DNA from 4 places in the Mycobacterium sp. URHB0021 genome. Region 4 is predicted to be linked to each of the others. Evidence: riboswitches for the same ligand, from Rfam matches in the RefSeq annotation. Region 4 holds a riboswitch; each other region holds the start of a gene.
The links. Region 4 has a riboswitch for S-adenosylmethionine ahead of ACVWWN_RS03650 (VIT1/CCC1 transporter family protein). Riboswitches for the same ligand answer to the same signal wherever they lie in the genome.
Positions count from the first base shown of each region.

Region 1: another riboswitch for S-adenosylmethionine. It lies ahead of ACVWWN_RS20890 (hypothetical protein); the one in region 4 lies ahead of ACVWWN_RS03650 (VIT1/CCC1 transporter family protein).
Region 2: another riboswitch for S-adenosylmethionine. It lies ahead of ACVWWN_RS34490 (bifunctional o-acetylhomoserine/o-acetylserine sulfhydrylase); the one in region 4 lies ahead of ACVWWN_RS03650 (VIT1/CCC1 transporter family protein).
Region 3: another riboswitch for S-adenosylmethionine. It lies ahead of ACVWWN_RS36110 (hypothetical protein); the one in region 4 lies ahead of ACVWWN_RS03650 (VIT1/CCC1 transporter family protein).

Region 1 is NZ_JBSRZT010000002.1:3,792,994-3,800,429, forward strand. It holds gene ACVWWN_RS20885 (helix-turn-helix domain-containing protein) at 326-730, shown strand; SAM riboswitch class IV at 1,146-1,256, shown strand; gene ACVWWN_RS20890 (hypothetical protein) at 1,291-1,884, shown strand; gene ACVWWN_RS20895 (helix-turn-helix domain-containing protein) at 2,014-2,238, shown strand; gene ACVWWN_RS20900 (DUF2637 domain-containing protein) at 2,235-3,047, shown strand; gene ACVWWN_RS20905 (DUF2510 domain-containing protein) at 3,328-3,453, opposite strand; gene ACVWWN_RS20910 (hypothetical protein) at 3,732-3,968, opposite strand; gene ACVWWN_RS20915 (hypothetical protein) at 3,965-4,387, opposite strand; gene ACVWWN_RS20920 (hypothetical protein) at 4,384-4,623, opposite strand; gene ACVWWN_RS20925 (hypothetical protein) at 4,628-4,867, opposite strand; gene ACVWWN_RS20930 (alpha/beta hydrolase) at 4,852-6,369, opposite strand; gene ACVWWN_RS20935 (DUF7162 family protein) at 6,366-6,644, opposite strand; gene ACVWWN_RS20940 (hypothetical protein) at 6,628-7,119, opposite strand; gene ACVWWN_RS20945 (TetR/AcrR family transcriptional regulator) at 7,182-7,436, shown strand, end outside.
Region 2 is NZ_JBSRZT010000002.1:6,577,685-6,585,120, forward strand. It holds gene ACVWWN_RS34485 (NADP-dependent isocitrate dehydrogenase) at 1-865, opposite strand, end outside; SAM riboswitch class IV at 1,132-1,251, shown strand; gene ACVWWN_RS34490 (bifunctional o-acetylhomoserine/o-acetylserine sulfhydrylase) at 1,411-2,763, shown strand; gene metX (homoserine O-acetyltransferase MetX) at 2,803-3,924, shown strand; gene ACVWWN_RS34500 (class I SAM-dependent methyltransferase) at 3,921-4,658, shown strand; gene ACVWWN_RS34505 (FAD-dependent monooxygenase) at 4,639-6,198, opposite strand; gene ACVWWN_RS34510 (acyl-CoA-like ligand-binding transcription factor) at 6,179-6,838, opposite strand; gene ACVWWN_RS34515 (class I SAM-dependent methyltransferase) at 7,043-7,436, opposite strand, start outside; gene ACVWWN_RS34520 (class I SAM-dependent methyltransferase) at 7,342-7,436, opposite strand, start outside.
Region 3 is NZ_JBSRZT010000002.1:6,910,922-6,918,357, reverse strand. It holds gene recC (exodeoxyribonuclease V subunit gamma) at 1-3,157, opposite strand, end outside; gene ACVWWN_RS36115 (HD domain-containing protein) at 3,164-3,781, opposite strand; SAM riboswitch class IV at 3,914-4,025, shown strand; gene ACVWWN_RS36110 (hypothetical protein) at 4,059-4,418, shown strand; gene ACVWWN_RS36105 (hypothetical protein) at 4,422-4,739, opposite strand; gene ACVWWN_RS36100 (VOC family protein) at 4,738-5,115, shown strand; gene ACVWWN_RS36095 (STAS domain-containing protein) at 5,096-5,470, opposite strand; gene ACVWWN_RS36090 (magnesium transporter CorA family protein) at 5,765-6,760, opposite strand; gene ACVWWN_RS36085 (DUF427 domain-containing protein) at 6,834-7,436, shown strand, end outside.
Region 4 is NZ_JBSRZT010000002.1:318,016-325,451, forward strand. It holds gene ACVWWN_RS03625 (IclR family transcriptional regulator) at 1-374, opposite strand, end outside; gene ACVWWN_RS03630 (MIP/aquaporin family protein) at 532-1,308, shown strand; gene dhaK (dihydroxyacetone kinase subunit DhaK) at 1,320-2,318, shown strand; gene dhaL (dihydroxyacetone kinase subunit DhaL) at 2,319-2,963, shown strand; gene ptsP (phosphoenolpyruvate--protein phosphotransferase) at 2,969-5,398, shown strand; SAM riboswitch class IV at 5,803-5,916, shown strand; gene ACVWWN_RS03650 (VIT1/CCC1 transporter family protein) at 6,058-7,191, shown strand.

The DNA of each region.
Region 1 (7,436 bases), 3.5 Mb from region 4:
ACCATCACCGTGCTGTTTCAGCGACAGCTCGCGGCGGTCGGATGCACCTGAGTGCCCAGCCGTGCCCGTGTCGTGGAGATGGCACCAGCCCCTTTCAATTCCTATCATCGGCGGTCATGCCCGATAAACTTCCAGCACTCGCCACGCCCGCTGAGGTGGCCCAGTACCTCCACACCACGACCGCTTCTCTTGCCCAGGATCGATACAGGGGCACTGGGCCGATGTTCGTCAAACGAGGAAGGCGGGTGCTTTACCGTTGGTCAGACGTGCTGGATTGGTTGGATCGCAACACTATTCAGCGCACCGATGATCGGAGACAACAGCGATGAGCGACGCCGCCGACCGGCTCGCCCAAGCCATCCGCGACGTCGTCAACGAGGCCGTCAGCGCGGCAGCCGTCCGGCGGGAGGGCCCAACTCCGGCGCCTGCACGCGCGGTTGAACGTCCCGAGATACCCCAAGAAGATTTTCTTCTATGCCCATGGTGCGACAAGAAACATAACCGGCACCTCGTGCCGGTTAAAGAAGCCCGGCATCAGCTGGGCGGCATCAGCCCCACCACGTTCTACGCGTTGGTCAAGGACGGCGAACTGTCCCTCGTTAAGATCGGCCGCCGCTCGTTTGTCCAGGCGGAAGACCTTGACGATTTCGTAAGGAGAAAGCGATATGACCCTTCCGGTCGAACGGAAGCTGCCGGGCGCGCCCATCTCCCGCGAGCGGTTGGTTGCTGAGTGGGAGGATCTGCATCCCCGCAACGCGATGAAGGTCCTGTGGCCAGCTGTCTTTCGATGTGCACTACTCGGTGCCGGACAAGACGTACCAGTGGCGCGTGCAGCTGTCGTGCTGCTGTGTCAGGGACATGCGGAGAGCTTCATGACTGGCCCAGGAAGTTGCAGACGCTGTTGTTATGACGACTGCAAGGCATCTGAAACCGGCGGCTTGCAGCGGTGTGATCGGTCTTGACGCCGTCAAGACCCGAGAACAAAACCGCAGGTAACGAGCGGGACTGAACCGGACCGGGACGGAGCGAGCATGCAGCTCAGAAGGCATACTGCCTGGTAGAGAAGCGGGTTCGATTCCCGGCAGCTCCACCCAAAGCGCCCCGAAGAGCCATGGCCGACGCGGACGTCCGTAAAATCGAGAGAGCTTCACGAGATGCCGTCGCCAAGCTCCGACTTGCGGCACGCCAACCCCACGCTCGTGGGTGGCTCGGATGACGAAGCGGCTGGCACCAACGGGTGCGGGCAGGAGCGCCTCGGCAGTGGAGGCCCAATCTTTCTGGAGTACCGCAATGTCTCAGAATCGTTCCTGCGGTTCGTACGGCTCCGGCCACCTGATGCACTGGATTCAGGGGAAGAAGTCACACCAGGACGGGCAGCCGATTGTCAAAGTGAAGGTCGTTGCCGTTCACGACGATGGCCGCGTCGAAATCGAAGGTGACGACTTGAAACTGACGCTGTGGTATCACGATCCTGACCGTCTGCGTTCGGCGCTCATCTTCGGTGGCCGCGCCGAATGGAAGCCTAGGTATCACGTGCTATACGTGATCTCAAGTGGCTCTTTCAATCTCGCCACGGTTGAGACGGTGGCACCCTGCGTTCCAGCCATCCGTCGGCGGCCGACCGAGACGACCAGGCAGTTCATCGAGCGGGCGATGCGGGAGAACCACGGCTACACGATTCCCCAGCACTGGCTGGCTGACCTCGATGCCCTACCTGACGGTGACGCCGGGGACCCGCAGTCGGGGTATTTGGTTGGGGTCGACCCTCCAACCACGCAGGAGACGGCGCTGCTGCAGAAACTCGCAGCGAAGTTCGGTGACGCGCCTGCCACCACGAACCCCGAAGACGTCGTCCGCCAACGCCGAGAGCAACAAGCGGACTGACCGACGTCACCGCAGCGGAGCGACCTGGACAGCACAGGGCTCGCAGGGGCAGCTATCGCGTCCCGTCTCGACCAAGCTAACAAGCGTGTATCAGTTGAAACTGATATCAGTCGCAGCTAATCTCAGTTCATGATCGAACTGGCGGAGATCCGCCGCGAGGCCGGAGTTACCCAGGCCGAGATGGCGGCTCGACTGTGCACCACTCAGGGCAGCGTGTCTCAACTTGAGCGCCGGGGTGATGTGCTCTTGAGCACCTTGTCCGAGTACCTCAACGCCCTCGGAGCCAAAGCTCGCGTCACCGTAACGATCGGGGAGCGGACATTCGACCATGTCCTGGCGGGGAACCAGCAATGACCACCAACCTCACCCAGGGCGACATCACGCGCAGGAACCATCGGCGGGCGGTCCGGTTCTTCTGGACGTGGCTGATTCTCGCCACATGGGTGTCGCTGGCGGGCAACGTGGCGCATGCGTGGCTCACGGCTGCGCCCGATACTCGGCCGCTCGCTGGGAGTGTCGCCGCGGTGCCGCCCATCGTGCTCCTGCTGTCGGTCCACGGTCTTGCCGTGCTGGCCGAGGTGACCGCCTCGGGTGCTGTCTACCGCGCGGCGGTGGCCGCGACTGGAGCACTCGCGGTGGGCGCGTTCATCTTGTCGTTCGTCGCCTTGCGCGACCTCGCGGTGATCGCGGGTATCCGGCCAGGACTCGCGCCCGTCTTGCCTCTCGTCATCGATCTGGCGATCGGCGTCTCCACGCTCGCGCTCGTTGCAGTTGGTGACAAACCTGCACGTCGCAGCCGTAACGCGACGCGTAGCGCGGGAGTAACCGCGGCTCCGAGCGCGATCACCGCGACTTCGAGACGCGACGCCTCGATCGCGACACCCGCCTCCGTGGCGATGGCGGACCGCAACGACGCGAATGCGTCCGCGACGGAAGGCGCGGTTCCCAGCGCGGACGAACCGAACCGCGTACTCGCGGCCGTGCTGGTTGCTGAGAAGATCACACGCCAACCTGTCGCGGTGGTCGCGCGCATCCTCGCCGCCCACGACTCTGGTGATCCGCAGAACCGGATCGCCAAGAACACCGGGGTGCATCATTCGGCCGTATCTCGGGTTATCGCCGCCGCCGCAGCGCACCGTCAGCGCACGCTGGAACTGGTGTAGGAAACCGCAGACAGCGCAATCACTCCATGCGGAGCGACCGTCTACCGGCCCGTCACTGACTCGCGACTGCAGGACCCCCGCCGGGCATGCTGCCGTGCGCTGATGAGCGTGCTTGCGCAGCCGTCATCCCTGCCGTCTGCCACGTCGGGTGTGGTGGATGCCGGAGGCGGACCATATGACGTCCACATGCCGCCCCACATCAGCCACAGCGGACCTATCCCGACACCTATGCCTTCCGTGTTCGGGTCGCTGGCCGTCGAGAACATCAGTGTGGCCAGTATCAGCGTGCCGAGCAGCGCAAGGATGGCCAGAACGACGAATCCGTAGTGGATGGTGTTCCGTCGAAGTAGCGTTGCCCGCCACTCCCCGCCTGATCGGGATACCAGCCGGGCGGCAACGTGGTCATGGCCCCGCATCGTAGGGCCTGCTGGCTTACACCCGTACAGCAAATTCACAACAGCATCAGTCGCTCGTCAAGTAGACCATCGGCCACGAGCACATCCGTTCAGCGGCCCGCCCGTTTCCCGGCATGCCCCGCGCAGCGCAGCAAACCAGACGCAACTCGGCGTCGATTGTATCGGTATTCCTCATGGCCCTGCATGAACGCCTTGAGGACCGAATCGACTCCCGCCCAACAAAGAAACCATCGGCCATAGAGCCCGGGGGCTTTTTCGTGTTTCTGGGTTAGAGCTGGGAGATGTGTTGCTTGGCGCTGGTAACAGCCTTATCAACGCCGTCTAGTTCCCAGGCGCCGGTGATCCAAATATCATCGTCATGGACGAGCACCCAACCATCTGGGATCTTGCCCCGGGTGGTGCTGCCGTGCCGATACACAAGCACCGGCTCGTCGTGCAAGTGGTGCTTGTCGATCCACTCGGCAAACTCGTGGCCGGGCCCGTAGTAGACATCGATCTGAGTCATCGCTCTAGCACCTCCACAACGATTGTGAATGCCCGTGACACCGCGATGGGGTCATCCCAGGAATCCGACGCAGCCCGAGCCAGCAACTTGTGAAGGTGCCAGCCCTGGCAGGCGTCCGCGGAGATGGCCACTACCGCCCGTGAGGCATCGGCCCACGACAGACCGCGGAGGGCCCCTTCAAGCTGCAGCTGCACGGCGAGCTGCTGCCGGGCCGATCGGTCCGGGCAGCCGTTCTCGTCGTCCACAGAGGCAACCAGTCGGTCGAGCGCCAGGTTTTCCAGCTCGTCCCACGTCAACCGGCTCAGCGCGGGCGTTCGGTCCTTCATGGTGCAGCTGGCGCAGGCAATCCGGCCGAACTCGGAAATGATGTAACCCGTGCACTGCTGTCGGCATTGGTCGCAGCGAACCTGAGTGATCATCGCAGTTCCTCCAGTCCTTCCAGGATCTGCGAGTAGGGATTGCGCGCAGGCGCGTCCTGGTAGTGGCAACGTCCTCCCGGGTAGCACACAGCCGAACTGCCGTCAGAGGAGTAGGTGTGCCAAGCGCTGCCGTAATAGCTGGTCTTGCAGGTGTCGGCCTGGGCGGTGCCCGCGCCGAGGAGCAGGCCCAGGCCCATGGCGGCTGTCGCCAATGTCGTTGCGATCAGCTTGGTCATCACTTCACCTCCGACAGGTGGCCGGGGCATGTCTGGGCAACAGCCCCTTCGACGTAGTCGCGCCAGGTGTGTCACGGCTCGATTCATCACCGAGACCGCTGATGACGCCCTTGTAGCCGCGGTAGAGAACGTCGACCACGGTGGCGGTATCAGCGCCCTCGTCGAACATGTCGCATATGCCCTGGTCCATCGCATCAGTGATGGAGTCGGCACCGGCAGAGCCCGCGCCTACGAACAGGCCCATGATGCCGATGGCCGAGGCGCCGACAGCCACCCCGACCCTGATGCCCGTACGCTTCTTCGTGGGTGGCTGACTCCACTGCTGGTGATCGTTGTGGCCCATGATGTGGTTCTCGTGTCTCCGTGGGTCTTCTGTACTGCAACCCTTTCCGGATTGCGGTTGTGCCAATCGGCGGGCGCGTCGACACCCACCCCGGCTCCGGCCGCGGCGAGGTACAGCGTGCGGTCGGCCGTCAGTCCCAACGCCTCGGCGGTCCCGAGGATCGAGCCGCCATAGGAATGACCGACGTAGGTCACCGGGATCGATCGGGTGCTCACGGCGCGGTCGACGTCCTCACTGAAGGCCACCAGCCGCGGCGCCATGTCCAGCGCGTAGCGCGGATCCGCGGCGGCCACCAGGGCGGCCGCCACGTTGTCGCCCCGCGGGAAGGGGCCGCCCAGATAGCTGATGGTCGCGACGTCGCCGCGGGTGGCGCTCACGAACCGCCGCGCGGTCTGGGTGTTGGGCCGCGAATCCTCGATCGTGGTGTTCAACCCGGGGACCAGCACCGCGACACTCCTGGCGGTCGCCAGGTCCCCGTTGAGTTCGATCAGCGAGGCCCGCCCGGGGTCGAACGCGAGGATCTGCCGGTCGATGCGACGACCGGTGCGGGCCGGGTCGTCGACCTCGCCGAGCAGGCTCCGGTAGAACGCTATGCGCCGCGTCGACTCTGGATCCGTGCCCCGCTCGTCGACGATCGCCCCCGCGATGTTGACCCTGTTCGCCGCGATCCGCATGGCCCACGGCACCCCGTCGGTATTGCCGGTCTGCCGGGGGAATTCGGCGATCAGCCGGTCCCGCTGATCCGGTGTCATCGCCGCGATCTGGCCGGCGATGCGGTCCTGGCTCATCGCGGGCCAGCCCGCGACGACGTCGGCGGCCTCGACCGGCCGGGCGCCGGCCGGGACCGTCGGCGCCCCGCGCTGCGCCGGGGGCACCGACGCGAACGCCTCGTCGATGTCGTGTGCGGCGTCGGCGTCCGCGGCGCCGAGCCGGTCCAGTGCGGTCACGAGTTGTGCGCTGATGTCCGTCGCGCGCATCCCCAACATGTCCCGCGCCACGCCGCCGTCGCCCCCCGACATCGCGGTCAACAGCGGCGAGGGGTCGGTATCAGGCGAGACGGTTCCATCGTCCGTGACGATGAATCCGGCGGTTCTGGCATCGGCGACCCGCGCCAACACCGCATCGCGTGCGGCGCCGATCTGGTCGGCGCCATCGGTCGCGGCCACCGACGCGGTGATCAGGGTGCGCGCGACGGCTTCCCCCGCGGCGGCGAACACCGCAGCGTCGCGCTGCGCGGCATCGGCGGCTTCACCCCGCCAGAACTCGGCACAGCGGCGGCTTTCGGCCATCACGGCCTCGAGGTCGGCCTTCACCCGCCGGGCCACCTCGTCCCACCCGTCGGCCAGGCGGCGCAGTGCATCCGGTCGCCACGCCTCGGCCTGCGAGACGCGGGGCCGGTTCACTTCGGACGGAAGCGCTCGCCGTTGCGCCGGTCGGCGCGCTCGAACGCGTCGGCCGACATGTGTGCCGCCACGGCCCACCCCCGCATGTTGGCGACGACGTCGGACAGGCGCGCGGCGATCAGCACGGGCGCGGCAGCTCCGCTCACCGCCGAGCCGGCCAGGTCTTCGGGATCCATTGCAGCCCAACGTATTTCCGAGATCCGCTCGGCGGCCTCCATCACGTGATCAGCGGTCGCCCGTAACCGGGTCAGGTCGACTTCAGTGATTTCCCCCATGGCTCATGCTGGCAGATCGGCCGCCGGTGGCGCCGAAGTTATCCACAGGGCCCCGGGAGATCCATCCGACCCAGGTCAGCCACCCGCCCAGCAGCGTCAGCAGCCCGAAAAAGATTCGGGCGCTGGTCAGCAGACCCGGGTCGGCCAGGGCGTCACCCGCACCGGTCTCGATCGCCGACGGGAACGCCATCAAGGTGAGTCCGCGCAGGGCGACGAACCAGCCGAAAAGCGAGATGAGTGCGGCGGAGAAGCCGCGCCAGTACTGGTGGAAGGCGATCACCAGGAGGCCGGCGATCAGCATCATGGCGCCCAGGATCCAGGGCAGGGCGGCGTTGGCGAAAAGGTCTTGGACGAGACCGGTCAGATCCGGCAGGCGGATGGTGATGACCAGCGTGACGAGTGCGAGGAACGGGCCTATGACGCGGGCGAACGCGCGGGTCCGTGCGACGGTCGCGGCGCGGACGGGCTGGGACATGTCGAGAGCTCCCCAGTAAATAAACCGACGGACGGTCTATTTATAGACTATCCTCGGCAACCGTGGCAAGACTGGTCAAGCCCGACGAGCATGCGGCACGGCGGACAGAGATCCTCGACGCGGCGCTGCAGTTGATGCACGACAAGGGCTACGAGCGGATGACGATCGAGGATCTGCTGAGCACGATGCAGATGTCCAAGGGCGCGCTGTACCACTATTTCCGGTCCAAACGTGCACTGTTGGACGGTGTCGTCGAGGCGATGGGTGACGGTGCCGCCCGCGAGTTGCGGGTGGTGGTGAACGATCCGGCACTCGGC
Region 2 (7,436 bases), 6.3 Mb from region 4:
GATGCTTGGCGAAAGCGTCCTTGTAGAAGACCTTGACAGCGTGGCCGAAGACGATGGGGTGCGACACCTTCATCATCGTGGCCTTGACGTGGAGCGAGAACATCACGCCGGTCTTGTAAGCGTCCTCGATCTGCTCCTCGAAGAAGTCGCAGAGCGCCTTGCGGCTCATGAACATGCTGTCGATGACATCACCCTCGTTGAGCTCGACCTCCGGCTTGAGGACAACGGTCTTTCCGGGCTCCCCGCCCCGTTTGGTCTTCAGCACCATCTTGACCTTGCGCGCCTTGTCGAGCGTCATGGACTTCTCGCCGTGGTAGAAGTCGCCACCCTTCATGGTCGCGACGTGTGTGCGCGATGCCTGTGACCACTCGCCCATGCTGTGCGGATGCTTGCGTGCGTACTCCTTGACCGCCTTGGGCGCGCGACGGTCCGAATTCCCCTCGCGCAGTACCGGGTTCACCGCGCTGCCCAGGATCTTCGCGTAGCGCTCCTTGATGGCCTTATCCTCGTCGGTCTTCGGTTCCCCGGGGTAGTCCGGCAGGTCGTAGCCCTTGGCCTTGAGTTCCTTGATGGCCGCCAGCAACTGAGGTACCGAGGCGCTGATGTTCGGCAGCTTGATGATGTTGGTGTCCGGCAGATGCGTGAGGCCACCCAGTTCAGCCAGGTTGTCCGGGACGCGCTGCTCCTCGGTCAAGCGGTCGGAGAACTCCGCCAGGATGCGTGCCGCCACCGAAATGTCGCTGGTTTCGACGTTGATCCCCGCCGGTTCGGTGAACGTCCGAATGATCGGCAGAAAGGCATAGGTCGCAAGCAGCGGCGCTTCGTCGGTCAGCGTGTAGATGATGGTCGGCTGCTCGGCGCTCATGTTGTCTCCCGCGTCGGTGTCGGTCAGGTTGAAAGTAGCTCCGCGTTGTCACGCGGCTATCAGTATCGCGTTGGGTATGACGCTACGCGCGAGCGAGGGGTCCGGGTACTGCTCCCGATCGAGGTCGGGTACACGGCGAGCGGTCCGCAAGATAGGGGCATTTTCCCCATGCGGGGCACGTCGCGCCGGCGGGAGGATCACATGGTGTCCTCGCCCCCGCAGAACCCGCTGGCAACCGATCAGTCTGGTGCGATACGCTTCGGGTCGGTCATGAGCGCCAGCGTCAAGCCCCGGCTCGCTGGCCGGCAACCCTCCAACCGCGGTGGGGTGCCCCGGGTGATGACCAGGTTGAGTAGCCCCAGCCGGCTACGCGGCAAGCGCGGGTCCGTCAGAACGGGCCCCCCGAGAGACAGGGAAACCTGATGCGGAGGCCCACTGTGTGCCGTTGCTGTTGAACCCCCCCGCCGTGCGCCGTCGTTACTTGACGTACCCGGCCGCCGGCGCCTTCCCCTGGATTTCCGAACCTCCTAGGAGCGACCCCGAACATGAGCAGCAACGAACTCGACGACCCCACCGCGCGCTGGTCTTTCGAGACCAAACAGGTCCACGCCGGTCAGACGCCCGACGGCACCACGAACGCGCGGGCCCTGCCGATTTACCAGACCACCAGCTACACCTTCAACAGCACCGACCACGCGGCCGCCCTGTTCGGGCTGGCTGAACCCGGCAACATCTACACCCGCATCATGAACCCGACGCAGGACGTGGTCGAGCAACGCATCGCCGCGCTCGAGGGCGGTGTGGCCGCACTGTTCCTCTCGTCGGGTCAGGCCGCGGAGACACTGTCGATACTCAACATCGCCAATGCGGGTGACCACATCGTGTCGAGCCCGCGACTGTACGGCGGCACTTACAACCTTTTCCACTATTCGCTGCCCAAGATGGGCATCGAGGTCAGCTTCGTGGAGGACGCCGATGACCTCGACGCCTGGCGCGCCGCCGTCCGGCCCAACACCAAGGCGTTCTTCGCCGAGACGATCTCCAACCCGCAGATCGACGTGCTCGACATCCCGAGCGTCGCGGCCGCCGCCCACGACGCGGGCGTCCCGCTGATCGTCGACAACACCATCGCCACGCCCTTTCTGATCCAGCCGATCAGCCACGGCGCCGACATCGTCGTGCACTCGGCCACCAAATATCTTGGCGGGCACGGTACCGCGATCGCGGGCGTGATCGTCGACGGCGGCACCTTCGACTGGACGAACGGCAAGTTCCCCGGGTTCACGACGCCCGATCCGAGCTACCACGGTGTGGTGTTCGCCGAACTCGGACCGCCGGCGTTCGCCCTCAAGGCCCGCGTCCAGTTGCTGCGTGACCTCGGCTCGGCCGCGTCGCCGTTCAACGCCTTCCTGATCGCGCAGGGACTGGAAACGCTCAGCCTGCGTATCGAGCGACATGTGGCCAACGCGCAGAAGGTCGCCGGGTACCTGGTCGACCACCCCGACGTCACGTCGGTGAACTACGCCGGCCTGCCCACGTCCCCGTGGCACGAACTCGGAAAGAAGCTGGCGCCCAAGGGAACCGGCGCCGTGCTGGCCTTCGAGCTCGCTGGCGGCATCGAAGCGGGCAAGGCCTTCGTCAACGCGCTCACGCTGCACAGCCACGTCGCCAACATCGGCGACGTCCGCTCGCTGGTGATCCATCCGGCGTCGACCACTCACGCCCAGCTCAGCCCCGAGGAGCAGTTGGCCACCGGCGTGACACCGGGTCTGGTGCGGCTCGCGGTCGGTATCGAGGGCATCGACGACATCCTGGCCGACCTGGAGCAGGGTTTCGCCGCCGCCAAGCCGTTCAACAGGGCCGGAAAGGCCGATCCGCAAACGGTGGCGTCGTTCTAGGGAGATGACGTGACAATCTTTGATACGACGCCGGTCGATATGGCTTCGATAGCTATGACAACGGTCGGTCTCCCCGCCGAGGGTGAAGTCGGCGTGGTGAAGATCGGCGCCCTGACGCTGGAGAACGGGGCGGTGATCGAGGACGTGTCGATCGCCGTGCAGCGGTGGGGTGAGCTCTCCCCCGGCCGCGACAACGTGGTGGTGGTGCTGCATGCGCTGACCGGCGATTCGCACGTGACGGGTCCGGATGGACCGGGTGACGAGACCGAGGGCTGGTGGGAGGGCGTCGCCGGACCAGGCGCCCCGATCGACACCGACCGCTGGTGTGCGGTCGCCACCAACGTCCTGGGTGGCTTTCGGGGCTCGACCGGCCCGAGTTCGATCGCGCCGGACGGCAGGCCATGGGGGTCACGGTTTCCCCAGGTTTCCGTGCGCGACCAGGTCGAGGCGGACATCGCCGCGCTGGCGGCGCTGGGCATCACCGAGGTCGCCGCGGTCGTCGGCGGCTCGATGGGCGGCGCCCGTGCGCTGGAGTGGGTGGTCAGCCATCCCGACGACGTGCGCGCGGCCCTCGTCCTGGCCGTGGGCGCGCGCGCCACCGCCGATCAAATCGGCACCCAGAGCTCTCAGGTCGCCGCGATCAAATCCGACCCTGCCTGGCAGAACGGCGACTACTACGGCAGCGGGCGCTCACCTGACGTCGGCGTGGAGATCGCGCGTCGCTTCGCCCACCTGACGTATCGCGGCGAGGCGGAGATGGACGCCCGGTTCGCCAATGACCCGCAGGGTGACGAGGACCCGTTGAACGGCGGTCGGTATTCGGTGCAGAGCTATCTCGAGTACCAGGGCAGGAAGCTCTTGGCGCGCTTCGACGCGGGCACCTACGTCGCCCTCACCGATGCCCTTTCCAGCCATGACGTCGGCCGCGGCCGTGGCGGTGTCGAGGCCGCGCTGCGCGGTTGCCCGGTACCGGTGGTTGTCGGCGGTATCACCTCGGACCGGCTTTACCCGCTGCGGTTGCAAGAGGAATTGGCCGAGCTGTTGCCTGGTTGTACCGAGTTGAACGTGGTCGATTCGAAATACGGTCATGACGGCTTCTTGTTGGAAACCGAGGTGGTGGGCAAATTGATTCGTCAGACGCTGGAGTTGGCCTCGCGGTGACGGAGGACACGCGGCAGCGGCAGCGGTCACTGTCGTTCGGCCAGGAGGCGGCGGCCTACGAGCGAGGCAGGCCGTCGTATCCGCCGGAGGCGATCGACTGGCTGCTGCCGCCGGGCGCCAAGGATGTGCTCGACCTCGGCGCAGGCACGGGAAAGCTGACGACGCGGTTGGTAGAGCGCGGGCTTGCGGTCTTCGCGGTTGATCCGATCCCGGAAATGCTTGAGATGCTGAGCAGTTCGCTGCCGGACACCCCGGCGCTCCTCGGCACTGCCGAGGAGATTCCGCTCCCCGACGACAGCGTCGACTCGGTCCTCGTGGCGCAGGCGTGGCACTGGTTCGATCTCGAGCGGGCCATCAAGGAAGTGGCTCGGGTGCTGCGGCCGGGCGGCAGGCTCGGACTGCTGTGGAACGCCCGTGACGAACGGTTGGGCTGGGTCAAGGATCTGGGCCAGATCATCGGCCACGAGGATGACCCCTTCAGCAGCACGGTCACGCTGCCGAAGCCCTTCACGGGCCAGGAGCGACATCAGGTCGAGTGGACCAGTTATCTGACCCCCCAGGCGCTGATCGATCTGGTCGCGTCGCGTAGCTACTGCATCACCTCGCCCGAGCAGGTGCGCACCAAGACTCTGGACCGGGTCCGCAACCTGCTGGCCACTCATCCGGCCCTGGCCAACTCCAGTGGCCTGGCGTTGCCCTACGTCACCGTGTGCATCAGGGCGACACTGTCCTGAGATCACCGCTTTCATCGCCGAACCAGCGGCGCAGTGCCGTGCGCAGGCGTTTCGCGTCATCAGGCTCGAATCTGTCTGCCGCCCAGGCAACATAGCCGTCTGGCCGAATGAGTAGTGCGGCCGCCGGCGTTTCCGCAATCCGGGCCGAAAGCACGTCCACGCGGTCCGACCATGGCGCTGCGGCCACCGTCACCTCCCCGTCCGACAGGTCGAGCAGAAGCGGGCGCGCCTCGTGGAAGAGGTCGGCGAGGCGGCTGCCGTCGTCGAAGACAAGGTCGGGTACGAGCAGCCCGGACATCCGGTGCTCGTCGCCGACGTCGTAGCGGACGTCGGAGCCGGCCAACAGACCGGCGAGATGCGCCGCCACCTCCGGTTTGCTCGCCAGTTCGCCGAAAAGCTGGCGCAGGGCTGAGACTTCGGGTCCTGGCGCCGCCAGCGCGAGCTGAGCCTGTGAATGCATCATCACGCGCTCCCCCACTGGAAAGCGCTCGGACTCGTACGTGTCGAGCAGCCCCGCCGGCGCCCATCCGTTCACCACGGCCGCCAGTTTCCAGCCGACGTTGACCGCGTCCTGCATGCCCAGGTTCAATCCGGGCCCGCCCATCGGTGAGTGCACGTGCGCGGCGTCGCCGACGAGCAGCACCCGCCCGCTTCGATAGCGTTCGGCCTGCCTGGAGTTCATCCCATCGAGCCGGCGCAGCGCATGTGCCCCTGGCTTTTTCGGCGCCGCCAGGGGGACATCGACGCCCAGCATGCGGCGGAGACTGTCCCGCAGCTCGTCAAGGGTCACCGGCCCGTCGGCACTGCCGGGCGTCCACCCGTACTCGATCGTGCCGAGCATCGGCCGGTCCTGCTCAAGCGGAAAGAAAATGACGCTGCCGTTGTCGAACCGGCTGGTACCGAAGGCCAACAGGCCGAACCCTGGAATCTGGTAGCCGCGACCGGGCACCAAGTGTTCTTCGGGAAGGTGGACGTGGGCGATCCGGCTCACGATCGGCGAGGTGTGACCGGGGAAGCCAATTCCCATGCTCTTGCGCACGGTGCTGCGCCCGCCGTCAGCGCCCACCAGATAGTCGGCGTCCAGACGGTAGATCCGCTCGGCCGATCTCACCGTCACCGTCACCTCGTCGTCGGATGCGTTGAGCCCTTTAAGTTCATGGCCCCACCGGATGTCCACGCCCAGATCGCGGGCACGCTTTTCCAGGAGGCGCACCAGTCGAGGCTGCTGCAGCAACAGCGAATACATCGGGTTGTCCTCGATGCCCAGGAAGCTCAGCGACATTCCGGCGAACATCCATCCGAAGCTCGGGCGCGGCGGGCCGTCATCCCCGCCGAACAAATGGTAGAGGCCACGGAGGTCGAGCTGCCGAATCACCTGTCCGACAAGGCCGTTGGCCTTGGGCTCGTCGCTGGGGGCGGCCAGTCTGTCGATAACCACTGATGCGACGCCGGCAAGCGCAAGCTCACATGCCAGCATCAAGCCGTTCGGCCCGGCGCCTGAGATGACGACGTCCGCGCGCTCAGTGTGTTCTGGGGCCACGAGCCCTCCCCTCGGATTCGGTGGGTTCGGGCAAACCGGCCGCCACGTCGGCGAAGGCCGAGCGCAGCAGCGTGGTGATCGGCACCGGCGGATCTGCTCTCACGTATGCGTCGGTGGCGGCGTCGCCGACGGCGCGCACAACCGCGGCGACGAGACGGGGATACATGTCGCGGTCCGGATCGGTGCCTGTCCGCTCGGCGATGGCGGCGATCCAGTCGTCGAACAGCTTCTTGGACACCGCGTCACGGATCTCGGGACTCAACAACAGCTTCCGTATCTCGGCGAATTCCTCGCGGCTCGGTATCCGGTTCTCGTCGCCGTCCGCGTCACGAAAGTCATCTGTCAGAGGCGCCAGCACAGCCTCGGTGATCGAGGTCCACAGCGGCTCGTCCTTGGGGCGTTGGCGCAGCACGCCGATGCTGCGCCGCACGCGTTCGGACTGGCGATAGGCCAATGCCTCGTACTTGCCGGTGAAGTAGTTGTTGAACGTGCGCAATGACACGCCGGCCAGTTCGGCGATCGCTTCGCGAGTCACGGTGTCGAACCCGCGCTCGAAAGCCAGCTGCAGGGCCGCGTCGCTCAGCGCACGGCGGGTATCGAGTTTCTTGCGCTCCCTCAAACCGAGGTGGGCTTCGGCCATGGCGTCACCATACGCGTAACTTGCACGCCGTGCAAAGTTGCTCGGTAGGCACATTTGGATCGGCGACGCTTACGCTCCTTGCCGCGGTACTCGTGCCCACCACCTCCCATCCTCGAGCCTGCAGTTCGAGTTCGATGTCACCGCGGTCGCCGGGGTAGTAGAGATTGCTTGCTGAAGTCGACGGCCAGGCCGAGGGCGCGCCAATCATCGCCGATAGTTTGCATCATCTTGCCGAGCGCCTCGGCCAGCCCGGGTAGGTGATCTGCCGCCAAAAGGCTCCAGATCAATCATTTCGGTGATGTCTCGGATCAATTGCGCCTGTGCCTCACCAGGCAGAACCCCGGTGAACAACCCTTCCGCTGCCCACGCCGTCGGTTGGTCAGGATCAAAACCGCTCCGACGCAGAGCCGTTCGCCAATCGTCTCGCAAATCGATTCCAATCGTCTGAATATCTGCCATCGGAGTCGCACCCAAGCCGGAGAGCGTGGCCCACTTGAACTCGATCACCTCGGTCCGGTCGATTCCGTAGACGGTGGGGTGCCTGCCGGCCACGTCAGGCGGTAGGCGCGGGAATGCAGCCCCGACGCCAGGATCACCA
Region 3 (7,436 bases), 6.6 Mb from region 4:
TGCCCTTACCGAACGCCAGCTGATACGCCGGCTCCTGGTCCTCGCCGGGATAATTGTTGGTCTTCCAACGGAAACCGGCCGCGCGTTCGGCATCGCCGTGGCCGTGCCGGGCGTCCGCCCACGCATAGGACGTCTTGACGGGAAGCGGCAACGGCTCGCGTCGCCCCTCGTCGTCCATCGCGACGAGGTCGGCCAACAGGTCCAGCGCGGATTCCGCAGGCCGGTTCATGATCTCCACCCGCGGTGTCGTGCCACGCCTGGGCCGGCCGATCGAGATGGCCGACCAGTCCCGGCCGGCAGCGTGGGCGAGCAACGCCAGCAACGGAATCCATGGTTGCAGCAGGTGGCGGCCGTCGAGCTTGGAATAGGTCACTGAGACCAGCCGATTCCCGTACACCGGTGAGACGGTGCCGATGAGCCGCCGCCCACCGCCCAGGTCGATGTCGACGTCGACGGCGCCGGGTTCTGCGCTGCGATAGGGACGGGCGGCGTCCGCGATCAACGCGGCCTGATCGCAGATCTCGTTGGCCTTGCGCCAGCCCAGGTTTCCGGGTGGAAGCGTGCCCCGTCGCCATTCGGCCTGACGCGCCTGGTCGGGATCCATGCCGTGCAGCATGTCGTGCAGCATCCGGTCGCCGACCGTCCACTCCTCCAGGCCGTTGATGTCGACCGGCATGGCGTCCTCGACGCCGTCGACCTCCCACGGCAGGGTGTAGTCGAGCGCGCGGAAGAACCCCTTCACCGGATCGCGGAAGAACGCGACGAGATCGGCGAGCGCCACGTCGTCGGGCGGCGGAGCGGGCAGCGGGCCGGAAATGAACGGGGGTCGGTCGGCGCGCTCGCCGGTGCGCGCGATCGCCGCGCGTTTCACGGTGGTGTCGAAGGTGAACGGCTCGCCGGGTATCAGCATGCCGGGGATCACGTTGCGGGTATCGAAGGGCTGCAACGGATGCCGGACGACTATCCTGTCGCGCACCGGCGCGGGCGTCGTCACATCCAAGGAGTCGATGAGCTCGGCGAGCGGTACCGCGGGTGGGCGTTCCTGACCGGAGTACTCGTTGGCGCCGGTGTAGGTGATCACCAGCTTCTCGGTGGCGGCGCTGATCGCGTCCAGCAGCAATTGCCGCTCCTCGGAACGGATGTCGCGCTCGCCGGTCATCGGGTCGCGGGCCAGCGCATCGTCGCCGTCGACAACGCCCACCCGTGGGAACACGCCGTCGTCCAGGCCGACCAGGCACACCACCCGGTGCGGCACCGAGCGCATCGGCACCATGGTGCACACGGTGAGCGTGCCGGTGCGGAAGTTGGCCCGGGTCGGGCGTCCCGCGAGGTGGCTTTCCAGCAGGGCACGGATGTCGGGCAGGCGCATCAGCGTGCCGGCCCGCGGCCCTGCGCTATTCAGCACATCGGCGAACTCGCGCTCGAGCTGGCTGGTCTGCCAGGCATCGTCGTCGTCGACCCGGGCCAGTAGGCTGATCCCGTCGGCGAGTGAGGTCAACCATTGATTCAATGGCTGTGCACGGGTGAGAGATTCGACGGTATGCGCAAGCCTGTCCACGAATTCGGCCAGCTGCCCGGCGAGTTCGACACGGTTGCTGCCGACGTCGTCGAGCGGCAGGGTGGTGTCGATCCAGGCGTGCGAATCGTCGGACATCGCCACTCCGGCGAGGACGCGGTCGATACCGAAACGCCAGGTGTTCTGGACGAAGTCGACGCCGAACGGTTGGCGATGTGCGCGGTCGAAGCCCCAGCGGATGTTGGCCTGACGGACCCACCGGGTGATGTCTTCCAGGTTGTCGTCGGTGAACCCGAATCGGGCCCGCACCGGTTCGGTCTGCGCGAGGTTCAGCACCTCGCTGGACGTCGCCCGCCCGCCGGCCAATGCCAGCAGTTGGGACGCGACGCCGAGCAGCGGATTGGTTTGCACGAGTGAGCGGTCAGCCAGGCGCACCCGCAACTGATGGGCCGGATGCACGCCACGGATCATGTCGCCGAGCCCGAAGCCGGCGACGATCAGCGGCGCGTAGGTTTCGATGTCCGGGCACATGACGAGGATGTCGCGGGGTTCCAGAGGCCTGTCGTCGGCGAGCAGACCGAGCAGGACCTCTCTGAGGACGTCGATCTGACGGGCCGGCCCGTGGCAGCTGTGGATCTGCACCGAACGGTCAGTTGGGTTGTGCGCCCGGCCTTCCGGCCTGACCGCGTTGGCGGTGATATCGGATTGCAGCCAGCCCAGGAGGCTATCGGGTCGGTCGGTGCCGGCCAGGTATTCGTCGGTCTGCGTCTGGGCGGGCAGGCTGCGTTGCAGCTCGCGCAGGTCGCGGCCGAGAGTGGCCAGCAAGGGGTGGGCCACTTCGCGGTGGCTGGTGTCGTCGCGGCGGGGGACCGGCCCGTGAATGCCGCGGAGTGAGGACCACAGGTCATCGCTGGGGTGCGGTAACCACAGATGGAGTTCGTGGTGGGTGGCCAGGGCCTCGAGAAGTTCGATCTCGGTGCTCGGCAGTCTCGTGTGACCGAAGAGCGAGATCCGCTCTGGCAGGCTGGTCGGGGATTCCTGCAGGGAGGCAACGGTTTTGGCGTGCCTGATGTGGGGCGGGTCGGCATCGATGCGGTCGACGAGCGCACGCCACAAGGCTGGCTGCCAGTGAAGGTCGGGCGTGATGTCGCCGGTGGTTTCGCGTTCCCAGTCGACGAGCAGCTGCGGCCGCTGGCGTGCATACGAGGCGAACAACCCGGCCAGCCGGCGGGCCACCGAGTAGCGCCGGCCCTGCCGAAGCTCCTTCTCCTCACCCGCTTCGAAATGCCCGAGGTGGGTGGCCAGAGGTTTGCACCAGGCCTGCGCGCAGCTGGCGTCGATGACGTCCAGCATTGGCCAGACCATGGCATCGGGTGACCACGGGTCGTCTTGGGCCGTGCCCGTGATCTCTCCGATGAGCGACCGGGGGTTACGGAACGAGATGCCCGCGCAGACACCGTCCTGACCGTCACCGCGCCCGAGGATGTGGGAGAGGCGCTGACTCAGCCAGCGCTCAACTCCCTTGGCGGGCACGATGACGAGTTCTTCGGCGAACGGGTCGGCGAGCGGATCACTCAGGAGCGCACCGAGGCCGTCGGCCAGGAGATCTGTGCGCTCGGCACGGTGCAGGTGCATGGCCATCGAGCGTCAGACTACGGCCGGCTGGCCGTCGCCTTTGACGAGGCGCGTCAATTCCCGGAGCACACGGTCGAGTTCGCCGACCATCCAGCTGCTCAGGCCGCGCCTGCGATAGGCATCCAGTAGCTCGCCGTAGTACCAGAGATGGTCGTGCGGGTTCTTTCGGTTGAACCGGTCCCACAGTGACGGCCCGTGCGTGTGGTAGTCGCGCAGCATCGACCTCGCGTTGTCGAGCTTGTCGGCGACCGAGACCAACAGCATGTCCTGGCCGACGTCCGCCAGGTGGTCGATGTACTTTTGCTTGCGCTCCGGCCACGGCGGCTTCGGCACCTCGTTGGTGTCGCTGCACTCCTCGACGATGCGCGCGACCTCGTTGCCGAAATTGACGCGGATCTCCTCCAGCGTCGGGGGACCGCCCTGATCCTCGACGGCGTCGTGCAGCAGCGCCGCGATGGCCTGCGTCTCCGAGCCGCCGTCGTTGAGCACCAGCCCCGCGACCGTCAGCAGATGCCCGACATACGGGATGTCGCCGCCCTTGCGGACCTGGTCGTGATGCTTCTGCTCGGCGTACACCAGCGCTTTCGAGAACTGCCCCGTCAGTATCGGAGTTGCGGTTTGCTCAGTCACCTTCTTTTGCCTCCTCTTCCAGTACGACCATAGCGAGAGGGAGTGACATTTCTGTTTGCCCATCTCTCAGCGAGAAAGTCGCTGACGGGTCTCGAACGACCGCCCGCGCGGGACGAACTACACTCGTCTCAGCTTCACGAGATGCCGTCGCCAAGCTCCGACTGGACGGCACGCCAACCCCACGCTCGTGGGTGGCTCGGATGACGAAGCGGTCTGCACCAGCCGGTGCGGGCAAGAGCGCCTCGGCCGCCGGGGCCCGGAAACCTGAGAGCCTTTCGTGCGTAAGTCCTTCTTCCGCCATTTCATCGCCGACCCCGTGTGCGCGTTGTCTGACCCCGGTCATCACGTCGACATCGGCCGCTACTTCATGGCCGTGGTCAAGTCGTCGGTCGCCGTCCGGGTCACCGGGGTCGTCGGCGACGACGGGTTGGTCCGCCTCGACTGGGACGACGGGTCGGCCCGTCTCTGGCATCACCGCCCGGCGGATCTCGAATTCGCGCTGCGAGACACCGCGGGCCGCGCCGAATGGGCGCCGGAATGGCAGGTGCTGCTCGTGCCGGGCGCCGCTTTGGCCGACGAGCGCACGGTGTTCACCCTCGCCACACCCGACCAGCACAGCGAGTGCATCGCCGGTTGACGGTTACTCGAAGTCAGCCCTGCCCAACGGTGTTGGAGTCAACGGCGTTATCGTCACCGTGTTGGAGACACCGCTGACGCTCACGAGGCTGTCGTTGCACTCGATCGCCTTGTGGTCTCCGACGCCGGCGACGCTGATCTGCCCGCCCGGCTCCGGCGGCGCCACCGTGGGGTAGCTCGGCATGCTGGGGAAGCTGGGAATCGTCGGGATCGTGCCGCCGGGCAGCGCACTCTTCACGCTGTAGACGATCACGCCCGCGACCCCGCAGATGGTCCCACACGGCCGTTTGCGGTGCCGGGATTGCGGCAACTCCGCCGCCATGATCGGAAACCTGCGCTCCGTCGTGCTCGACACCAAAGATCCGCGCCAACTCGGACAGTTCTACGAGGCGGTGCTCGGCGGAACATTCGAGGCGGTGGACGACACCTGGTCGGTGCTGACGGACCCGACCGGCCGCCGCCTCGCGTTCCAGCTGTCGCCCGAACACCAACCGCCGCGCTTTCCCGACCCCAGGGGTTCCCAGCAGTTCCACCTCGACATCCAGGTCGACGACATCGACACGGCCGAGCGTGACGTGTTGGCGCTGGGCGCCAGCCGGGTGACGGACGCCGAAGGTGAAGACCGCTTCCGGGTCTTCCGCGACCCCGCGGGGCACACCTTCTGCCTGGTCTGGGGCATCACCCCAACCGATGTCTGATCGCGGCAGGCAGCGTCCCCTCGGGATCGCACAGTCGCAGGACTCGCAGCACCGCACCGCTGGCGAGCAGAATCCAGCTCACGGATGCCTGTGCGCATCGTGTTTCGATTGTGCGTAGCGCCGAAAACCCTGCGGTGCCAAAGAATTCCACCTGGCTCAGGTCCAGGATCAAGTGACGGCAGTTGGCGGCGCGCCCGAAAACGTGGGCCGCGAGGCACTCGGCGTTCGAAGCGTCGATGTCGCCGGCGACGCCGATGCGCACCTCGGAGGGACTGAGCCACTCGGTCGAGGCAAACAATCGGTCACCGCCGATCGCGGCCACGGGCCTGCCCGACGCCGGGCGGTCAGAGGGCATTGCTTCGGACATAAGTGTGGTTACGGAAGTAGACATAGCCGACATGGCTCCAATGGTCAGACTAAGAGAGAGCTTGAGGAATAGCGTCAAAAGGGCCGCATAAGCAGGAATGTTGATTCTGCACGCCTACGACGTTTGAAGGCTGGAAACTCAACCTGATCCAACTGTATCGCGAATCGGCCGCTTTCGGAGATTCCGCGTCGATTCAGCGTCGACTCTCATCGACCCGCCAGGATTGACGCTAACGCGCGACAACAGCAAAAGTGACCAAAGTCGCGGGCAGGCTCAGCAGCGCTACAGCCAGTCCCGGCGCCTGAACGTCCAGTACAGCCCTGCCACGCACAGCACGATGATCGCCGTGCTCGCGACCCACCCCCAGAATGTGCTGACGCCGGGATACTGCACGTTCTGGCCGTAGTAGCCGGTGACTGCCGTCGGCACCGCGATGATCGCCGCCCACCCCGTCAGCTTCTTCATCACCGTGTTGAGCCGGGCATCCTGCAGGGACAGGTTCGTCTCGAAAACCGTGGTCACCATGTCCCGCAACGATTCCGTCCACTCCGACACCCGCAACACATGGTCGTACAGATCGGCGTACTGCGGATCGAGTTGCGGCGCCGTCTTGGCGTCCAGCCTGCGATGCTGGATGGCGTTGACCACCTCCCGCATGGGCAGCACGACCCGCCGCAACTGGACCAGGTCCTTGCGCAGCGTGAACGTCCGGCGTTGGAGCGCAGGACCTTTGATGGGCTTGTCCGCGAACAGATCGTCCTCGATGCCCTCGATACCGTCGTCGAGATTCTGCACCGCCTCGAAGTGGCCGTCGACGATCCAGTCCAGCAGACCGTGCACCAGCGCACCGACCCCGTACTCCTGGCCGCCGAGTTCGTCGAACCGCTGCGAGATCGCCTCCACGTCGACGTCGGGGGACAGGCGCACCGTGATCAGGCCCTGCGGCAACACGAACCCCGAAATGCGGTGCACGTCGATCGTCGACTCCGCGACATCCTCCGGAGCGGGGTCCTTGGTGGTGACCGAGTAGACGGTGAAGAACGTGTGCGACTTGTAGACCGAGGCTTTGCTGCGTTCGGCGTCGTCGATCGCGTCCTCCACGGCCCAGTGGTTCAGTCCCAGCTCGTTGGCCAAGTCCTTGAGGATCGCGTGGTCGGGGTCCCAGATGTCGCACCACACCAGCGTGTCGTCCTGCCTCAGGTAGTCCGAGATCGCCGAGAAGTCGAAATCGTCCTGCGCTTTACCGTCTCGCCACACTCGGCCTCGGACGTGGGTCACCCGTCCATCATGGCGGCGACGGCCGATGGTGCCCTGGACGTACGCTGAGGGCGGGTCGACCGAAGGGGCGCCGATGACCGTCGAGTCTGAGAACACGGATCGCGACTATCCGCAGATGCCCGCCGCGCGCGGCCGCATCGAACCGTCGCCGCGGCGAGTCCGGGGCTATGTCGGCAGCGATCTGGTGGTCGACACGACCTCTGCCCTCTATGTGTGGGAGGTGCCGTACTACCCGGCGTACTACCTTCCGCTGCGCGACGTGCGTGAGGAACTGCTGAAGGACGAGGACCATCCGCAGAAGGTTCAGTTCGGTCGGTCGCGGATGTACGCGCTGACCGCCGGCGGGCGCACCCAACCGTCGGCGGTGCGCGTCTTCGACACCGGCGGCGACAGCCCGGTCGCAGGCACTGCGCGCTTCGAGTGGGACAGCATGGACTGGTTCGAAGAGGACGAACCGATCGTCGGCCACCCGCGCAACCCGTATGTCCGGGTGGATGCCCTGCGCTCGCACCGCCATGTCCACGTCGAACTCGGGGGCGTCGTGCTCGCCGATACCAGCTGTCCTGTAATGCTTTTCGAGACCGGACTGCCGACCAGGTACTACATCGACGCCACCGGCGTCGTGTTCGACCATCTGGAGCCGAGCGCGATGCAGACGTTGTGCCCGTACAAGGGG
Region 4 (7,436 bases):
ACCTCGGGCATCTGACGGGTGCCGTCCGGCCGAGGCTCGTGGGCGACCACTATGACCTCGTCGAAGAGCAGCACCCCGGTGCGCACCGCGCAGCCGGTCCGGCGCGCGAGTCCCTCGGCCCAGATCGCCACGCGCGAGCGCAATTCGAGGGTGTCCAGGTATACGTTGCCCAGCCGCAGGGTGGCCGGCCCGAGCCGGTACCGAGCCGAATCGAGTTCTTGGGCCACCATGCCGTGAGCCAACAATGTGCGGACCAGCCCATGCACGGTGGACGGGGCGAGGTCGATCGCACCGGCGATCTCACCGAGACTCATCCGGCGGCCACCCTGCAGCACGGTGAGGATGCGCAGCGCGCGATCCACGGCCTGGATCATCCCGTTCCGCCTCTCCGTCGGAAAGCGCCACATTCACCCTTGTGGCCATCGAAGCATAAGCGTATGGTCCAGATCACATTCGATAATGTCGAATGTGATCCGAGATAGTCGACTGATACACGGGCGGTAACACGATCCTGACTCAAGGGAGAGCAGCATGGACGAGCCTTCAATCACCCAGAAACTCGCCGCCGAAGTGGTCGGCACCGCGTTCCTGGTGTTCGTCGGCGTGGGATCGGTCCCCGCGACGATCATCGTCAACGGCGATGCGCCGTTCACCATGGCCGACCTTGGCATGATCTCGTTCGCCTTCGCCACCGTGGTCGTGGCCACCATATACGCCCTCGGACACATCTCGGGCAACCACATCAACCCCGCCGTCACCCTTGGTCTGGCCGTCACCGGCAAGTTCCCGTGGTCCCGGGTTCCCGCCTACATCGCCGCCCAGGCAGTTGGCGCGGTCATCGGCGCGGCCGCCATCATCGGGGTGCTCGGCACGGCCGCCCGCGACGCCGGCCTGGGCGTCGCCACCTATTCGGCAGATGTGAGTCCAGTGCAGGCCTTCTTCGCCGAATTCGTGGGTACGTTCATTCTCGTGTTCACCGTATTCGGCGTGATACACCGCAAGGCCTCCGCCGGGTTCGCGGGCGTCGCCATCGGACTCGTCGTGTTCGCCGCGATCATTCCGGTCGCACCCACCACGGGCGCGTCGATCAACCCCGCCCGCACGTTCGGCCCGATGCTCGTCCAGCAGATCGCCGGCGGCTCCGTCGCGTGGAGTCAATTGCCCGTCTACCTGGCCGCCGAGTTCCTGGCCGGCGCGCTCGCCGCACTCACCTACGTCGCGATCTCCCGCACCCGCGCCGACGCGGCACCCGTCGAGTCGGAGCATGCCACCCCCACCCCCGCCGCCCAGACCACCGCTGCAGCCTGAGGAGCCGTCCCGTGAAGAAACTCATCAACGACCCAGCCGACGTCATCAGCGAGGCCCTGCGCGGGATCGCCATGGCCCACCCCGAGCTCCGCGTGGACCACACCAACCGCATCATCTACCGCGGGGACGCGCCGGTCACCGGCAAGGTCGGTCTGCTCTCGGGCGGCGGGTCCGGGCACGAGCCGCTGCACGGCGGCTTCGTCGGACGCGGCATGCTCGATGCCGCCTGCGCCGGTGAGGTATTCACCTCCCCCGTGCCCGACCAGATGCTGGAGGCAACCAAGAACGTCGACGGTGGCGCGGGGGTGCTGCACATCGTGAAGAACTACACCGGCGACGTGATGAACTTCGAGATGGCCGCTGAACTGGCCGATGCCGAGGGCATCACGGTGGAGTCGGTTCTCGTCGACGACGACGTCGCGGTACAGGACAGCACCTTCACCGCGGGTCGGCGCGGCGTCGGTGCCACCGTGCTGGTGGAGAAGATCGCCGGCGCAGCAGCCGATCAGGGCCGCGGCCTCGCCGACGTGGCCGACGTCGCCCGTCGCGCCAACGCGGCATCACGCAGCATGGGCGTCGCGCTGACGTCGTGCACGGTGCCCGCGGTCGGTCACCCCACGTTCGAGTTGTCCGACACCGAAATCGAAGTCGGCGTAGGTATTCACGGCGAACCGGGGCGCCAACGCCTGCCCATGCAGCCTGCCCGTGACGTCGCCGAGCTGATGCTCGACACCGTCCTCTCCGACCTCGACTTCGCCGGCGACGACGGGGTCATCCTCTTCGTCAACGGCATGGGCGGTACGCCACTGATCGAGCTGTATGTCATGTACGCCGAGTACGCGGCGATCCTCGACAAGGCCGGCATCCGCGTCGCACGCTCACTGGTCGGGCCGTACATCACCAGCCTCGACATGGCCGGCTGCTCGGTCACACTGTTGCGGGCCGACGACGACATGCTGCGGCTGTGGGACCACCCGGTCAACACGCCGGCGCTGCGGAGGGGATGCTGAATGACCGACCAGACCGTCGACGTGGCCGCCCTGACCCGATGGATCCATGAATTCGCCAGGGGGATCGGTGAGAACGCACAGTTGCTCTCGGACCTCGACGCAGCGATCGGTGACGCCGACCACGGCATCAACATGGAGCGCGGCATGACCGCGGTGCTCGGTGCCCTGGAAGAGACTGCGCCTGTGGACATGTCGGCCCTCTGCAAACAGGTCGGCATGACGTTGGTGAAGTCGGTCGGCGGAGCCAGCGGACCGCTCTACGGCACGTTCTTCCTGCGCATGGCTCCCCCGCTGGGCACTGCCGACAGCGTGGCCGCCACCGACTTCGCCAAGGCACTGCGCGCCGGCGTCGAGGGCGTGGTGCAACGCGGGCGTGCCGAGTCCGGCGACAAGACCATGTACGACGCGCTGGCGCCCGCACTCGACGCGCTCGACGCCGCACTGGAGTCGGGAGCCGGTCTTTCGGCCGCATTGTCGAGCGCTGCCACCGCAGCCAGGGACGGCCGCGACGCCACCGAATCGATGGTCGCACGCAAGGGCCGGGCCAGCTACCTCGGGCAGCGCAGTGTCGGTCATCAGGATCCGGGCGCCACGTCGGCGGCGATGTTGATCGCCGCCGCAGCGACCGCCTTCGCGGCCGGATGAGCGCCATGACCGTGGGTCTCGTCGTCGTGTCGCACAGCCGGGCGTTGGCAAGGGCGGCAGTTGCACTCGCTCAGGAAATGCTGCATGGCAAGCCAATTCGCATCACCGTCGCCGCCGGATTGGACGAGACCACGTTCGGCACCGATGCCGCCGCGGTCGTCGACGCCATCACCACGGCGGACCAGGGCGCGGGCGTCGTGGTGCTTATGGACCTCGGCAGCGCGGTGTTGTCCGCGGAACTGGCCTGCGAACTGCTCGACGACGACCTTCGCGACCGGGTTCGGCTGTGCCCCGCTCCCCTGGTGGAAGGTCTGGTGGTGGCGGCGGTCGGCGCGGCCGGCGGAGCGTCGATCGACGAGGTGGTCGCCGAAGCCGCAGGGGCATTGGCCGGAAAGGTCGGTCACCTAGGGCCCACAGCTGTCACCGCAGTGACCGACGAGCCGGGCAACGCCGACGAGGTAACCGGCGCGTTCGTCGTCGCCAATCCGCACGGCCTGCACGCTCGGCCTGCCGCGCGGCTGGTGCAGGAGGTGCGCCGCCGCGACGCTCGCGCGCGGATCCGCAACCGCAGCAGCGACTCGGCGTGGGTCGACGCCGGGAGCCTGTCGAAGCTGGCCACGCTGGGAGTCCGCTGCGGCGACGAGGTCGAGGTGCGAATCTCGGGCAGCCAAGCCGCCGAGACGCTGGACCACGTGCTGGCGTTGGCCGTACGTCACTTCGACGAGTCACTTACTGCCCCCAGTGCCGTCCCGGAACCCCCTGTGGCCCTGACCCCGATCGGCGCCGGACCCGGCCTGGGCATCGGCCCGGCCCGCTCGGCGCGACTGAGCACGATCGAAGTACCCGACGTGCCCGCCGAGGAGCCCGCGATCGAGTGGCGTCGGCTGAGTAAGGCGATTGCCACGGTGCGCCGCGCCATCAGCCAACTGCGCAACCGGACCGCCCGCGAGGTCGGCGAGGCCGAGGCGTCGATATTCGACGCGCACCAACTGCTGCTCGACGACGACGAGTTGCTCACCGCCGTGCGGGGCCGCGTCGACGGAGGCATGTCCGCGCCTGCGTCGTGGTCGGCGGCCATGCGGGAGCTGGCTGCGGAGTTCGCGGAGATGTCGGATCCGTATCTGCGGGCCAGGGCCGAGGACGTCAACGCGGTCGGCGACCAAGTGCTGCGGGCCATGCTCGGGAGCATGGCGACCGTGGCGGCCTCTGCCGGAGTGCTCGTCGCGGCCGACCTGACGCCTGCCGAGGCCGCGGAGCTGGACCCCGAGCAGGTGGCCGCCGTGCTGCTGGCGTTCGGCAGTCCCCACGCCCACAACGTGATCCTCTTGCGGGCCAAGGGAATTCCGGTCATCGTCGGCGCCGGACCCACCGTACTATCGATACGCGATGGGACCCCGGTGGCGGTGGACGGCACCCGCGGCGAGTTCGTCGTCGACCCACCGCCCGACGCGCAACGCGACTTCGCGGCCAGGGTGGCCACGCTCGCCCGGCGTCAGTCCGAGGCGAAGGCGCACGCATCCGAGCCGGCGGTCACCCGCGACGGCATCACCGTTGCCGTCGGCGCCAACATCGGCTCGGTCGACGACGCGCGGGCGGCGACCGCCCAGGGCGGAGACTTCGCCGGCCTGGTGCGTACCGAGTTCCTGTTCCTCGGGCGCCAGGACGCCCCCGACGTCGAGGAGCAGTTCGCCGTCTATCGCAAGATCGCCGAATCGCTTGACGGGCACCGGATTACACTGCGCACGCTCGACGTCGGCGGCGACAAACCGCTGGAGTTCCTGCCCGCGCCCGCGGAGATGAACCCTTTCCTCGGGGTTCGCGGCATCCGGCTTTCGCTGGCCCATCCCGAACTTCTGGCCGACCAGCTGCTGGCGATGGTGCGGCTGGCCGAGCAGACTCCTGTCAGTGTGATGTTTCCAATGATCTCGACGCTCGACGAACTGTTCGCCGGGCGCCGGCTGCTCGACGAGGCGATCGCGCGCACCGGCCGCGATCGGCCCGTGGGACTGCAGGTCGGCATGATGGTCGAGGTGCCGGCGGCGGCGCTCAAGGCCGCGGCGTTCGCCCGTCATGTCGACTTCTTCTCCATCGGCACCAACGACCTCACGCAGTACGCGCTGGCTGCCGACCGCAACAACGACGCCGTCGCCGCGATCGGCGACACCTTCGATCCCGGGCTGTTGCGCTTGGTGCGGGCCACCTGCCATGGCGCGGCCGGACGCGCGTCGGTCTCGGTGTGCGGTGAGTTCGCCGCCGACGAGCGCGCCGCAGCGCTGCTGCTGGGCCTGGGCGTCGACGCCCTGTCCGTCACGCCGCCGGCGATCCCTGCGACGAAGGAGGCGGTGCGCGCGGTGGACACGGGCGAGGCGCGCCGGCTGGCCGAAGACGCGCTATCGGCAGACAGTGCCGCCGCGGTGCGGGAACGCCTGGGCTAGCCGATTAGTCGCTGTTGGTCCAGTCGAAGTCGGCGCGGGTGCGGGCATGAAAGAACCTCGCGCGTCGAATCGATGATGCGACGACTGCGAGGCGAAAGCTAGCGTGGCGGTGCCCGCGTCTTTTCATGATCGCAACCATGAACGATCCTGTGCAGCAAGACTTTCATAGCTTGGGGAGGTTATGGAAATGGCTCTGCGGGGTCCCCAGATGTGCGACACGCTGAACCGCCCCGGTGCCCCAGCGAATTTGGCGGGCCACCCGGCTGGGCGCCGTTGTGGCTCTTCCACGTGTCGATCATCTCGGCGGTACGGGGGCTGAGTCCTCTATGCGTAGTAGCGCGACACGAGGACAGACCGCGATGAACGACAGGCGGACGACGCTGGGGCCTCGTCGAATCAAGTTGCTTCACGAGTTGCCGTCGCCAAGCTCCGACTCGGCGGCACGCCAACCGCACGCTCGTTGGGTGGCTCGGATGAACGAAGCGGTCAGCATCTTCCGGTGCGGGCAAGAGCGCCCTCGTATGCGGAGGCCCTAGTCAGGGACGGGCAATGACTGAGAACTCGAACTCCAACGACACAACGGCGCAGGCCAGATCGCCATGACAGACGACTTGTTCGGGTTGCCTGGCGCGCCTGTTCGTCGGGAATGATTACTCGATATGGACAGAAATCTGTTTCGTCGTGAGACACCGGATGAGGGGTCTGTCCCGGCCGAGGGGAAGCATCCCACGTCGTCCGAACTGCGTCGCTGGCGCCAGTATCTGGCCGATGAGCAGGCAGAGGCGGCGGTGTACCGGGACCTGGCGGGACGGCGCACAGGGGAGGAACGCGAGATTCTATTCGCGCTCGCCGACGCTGAGGGCCGCCACGAAAAGCATTGGCGCACGCTGCTTGGCGACCAGATCGGAAAGCCGCGCCGCGCTGCGCTGCGCACCCGGATCCTGGGTTTCCTGGCGCGCCACTTCGGGTCGGTGTTCGTGCTGGCCCTCGCCCAGCGCGCGGAAGACCGCTCAACCTACGACACCGACGTTGATGCCACCGCCGCGATGGCCGCCGATGAGCACATGCACGCTGAGGTGGTGCGCGCCCTGGCCACACGGGGGCGCAACCGGTTGTCGGGCACCTTCCGGGCGGCGGTGTTCGGGGCCAACGACGGCTTGGTCAGCAACCTGTCTCTGGTCCTGGGGATCAGCGCCAGCGGGGTGTCCAACCACACGGTGCTGGTCACCGGCATGGCCGGATTGCTCGCCGGGGCGCTGTCGATGGGTGCCGGTGAGTACGTCTCGGTGAATTCGCAGCGTGAACTGTTGCAAGCCTCCACTCCAGATGCGCAGGCCGGATCGGCGCTGCCGCAACTCGACGTCGACGCCAACGAGCTGGCGCTGGTCTACCGGGCGCGCGGCATGAGCGAGTCCGAGGCCCGGGCACGCGCTACCGAAGTCCTCACCTCTGGCGCTCCGGGCTTCTCCGGGCACCCCCGCGACGCGGCGCCCAGCACCGAGGGGCAAGACGCGGTCGGCAGTGGGCTCGGTGCCGCCGCGTCCAGTTTCTGCTTCTTCGCCTCGGGCGCGCTGGTGCCGGTGCTGCCGTACCTGTTCGGGCTCGAAGGCCTGATCGCCGTGATCGTCGCAGCGGCGCTGGTGGGCGCTGTGTTGCTATCGACCGGTGTCGTCGTCGGTTTGTTGTCCGGTGGGCCGCCGCTAAGGCGGGCACTGCGTCAATTGCTCATCGGATACGGCGCCGCCGCCGCCACCTATCTCCTGGGACTGCTGTTCGGCGCTGGCATGGGCTAACGGCTGGCTGGCGGATCAACGGCCTCGTCGGCCCCAGAGAATGACCGGGTGTGGCCCGCACCACCTGGTGGCCCAGTGCTCGGTGTTGCTCGAACCATCCCGCTATTGCACACGCCAGCGGATGCGGCGGGTCACCAATTCGGCCGCGCCCAGCGCTCATTGCTTCGTCCCCGCGGAACTTCGTCGACAGCGACGGTGATCACCTGTGCGTACCCGTCGGCCGTTCCTTCGACCTACGGTTGGCC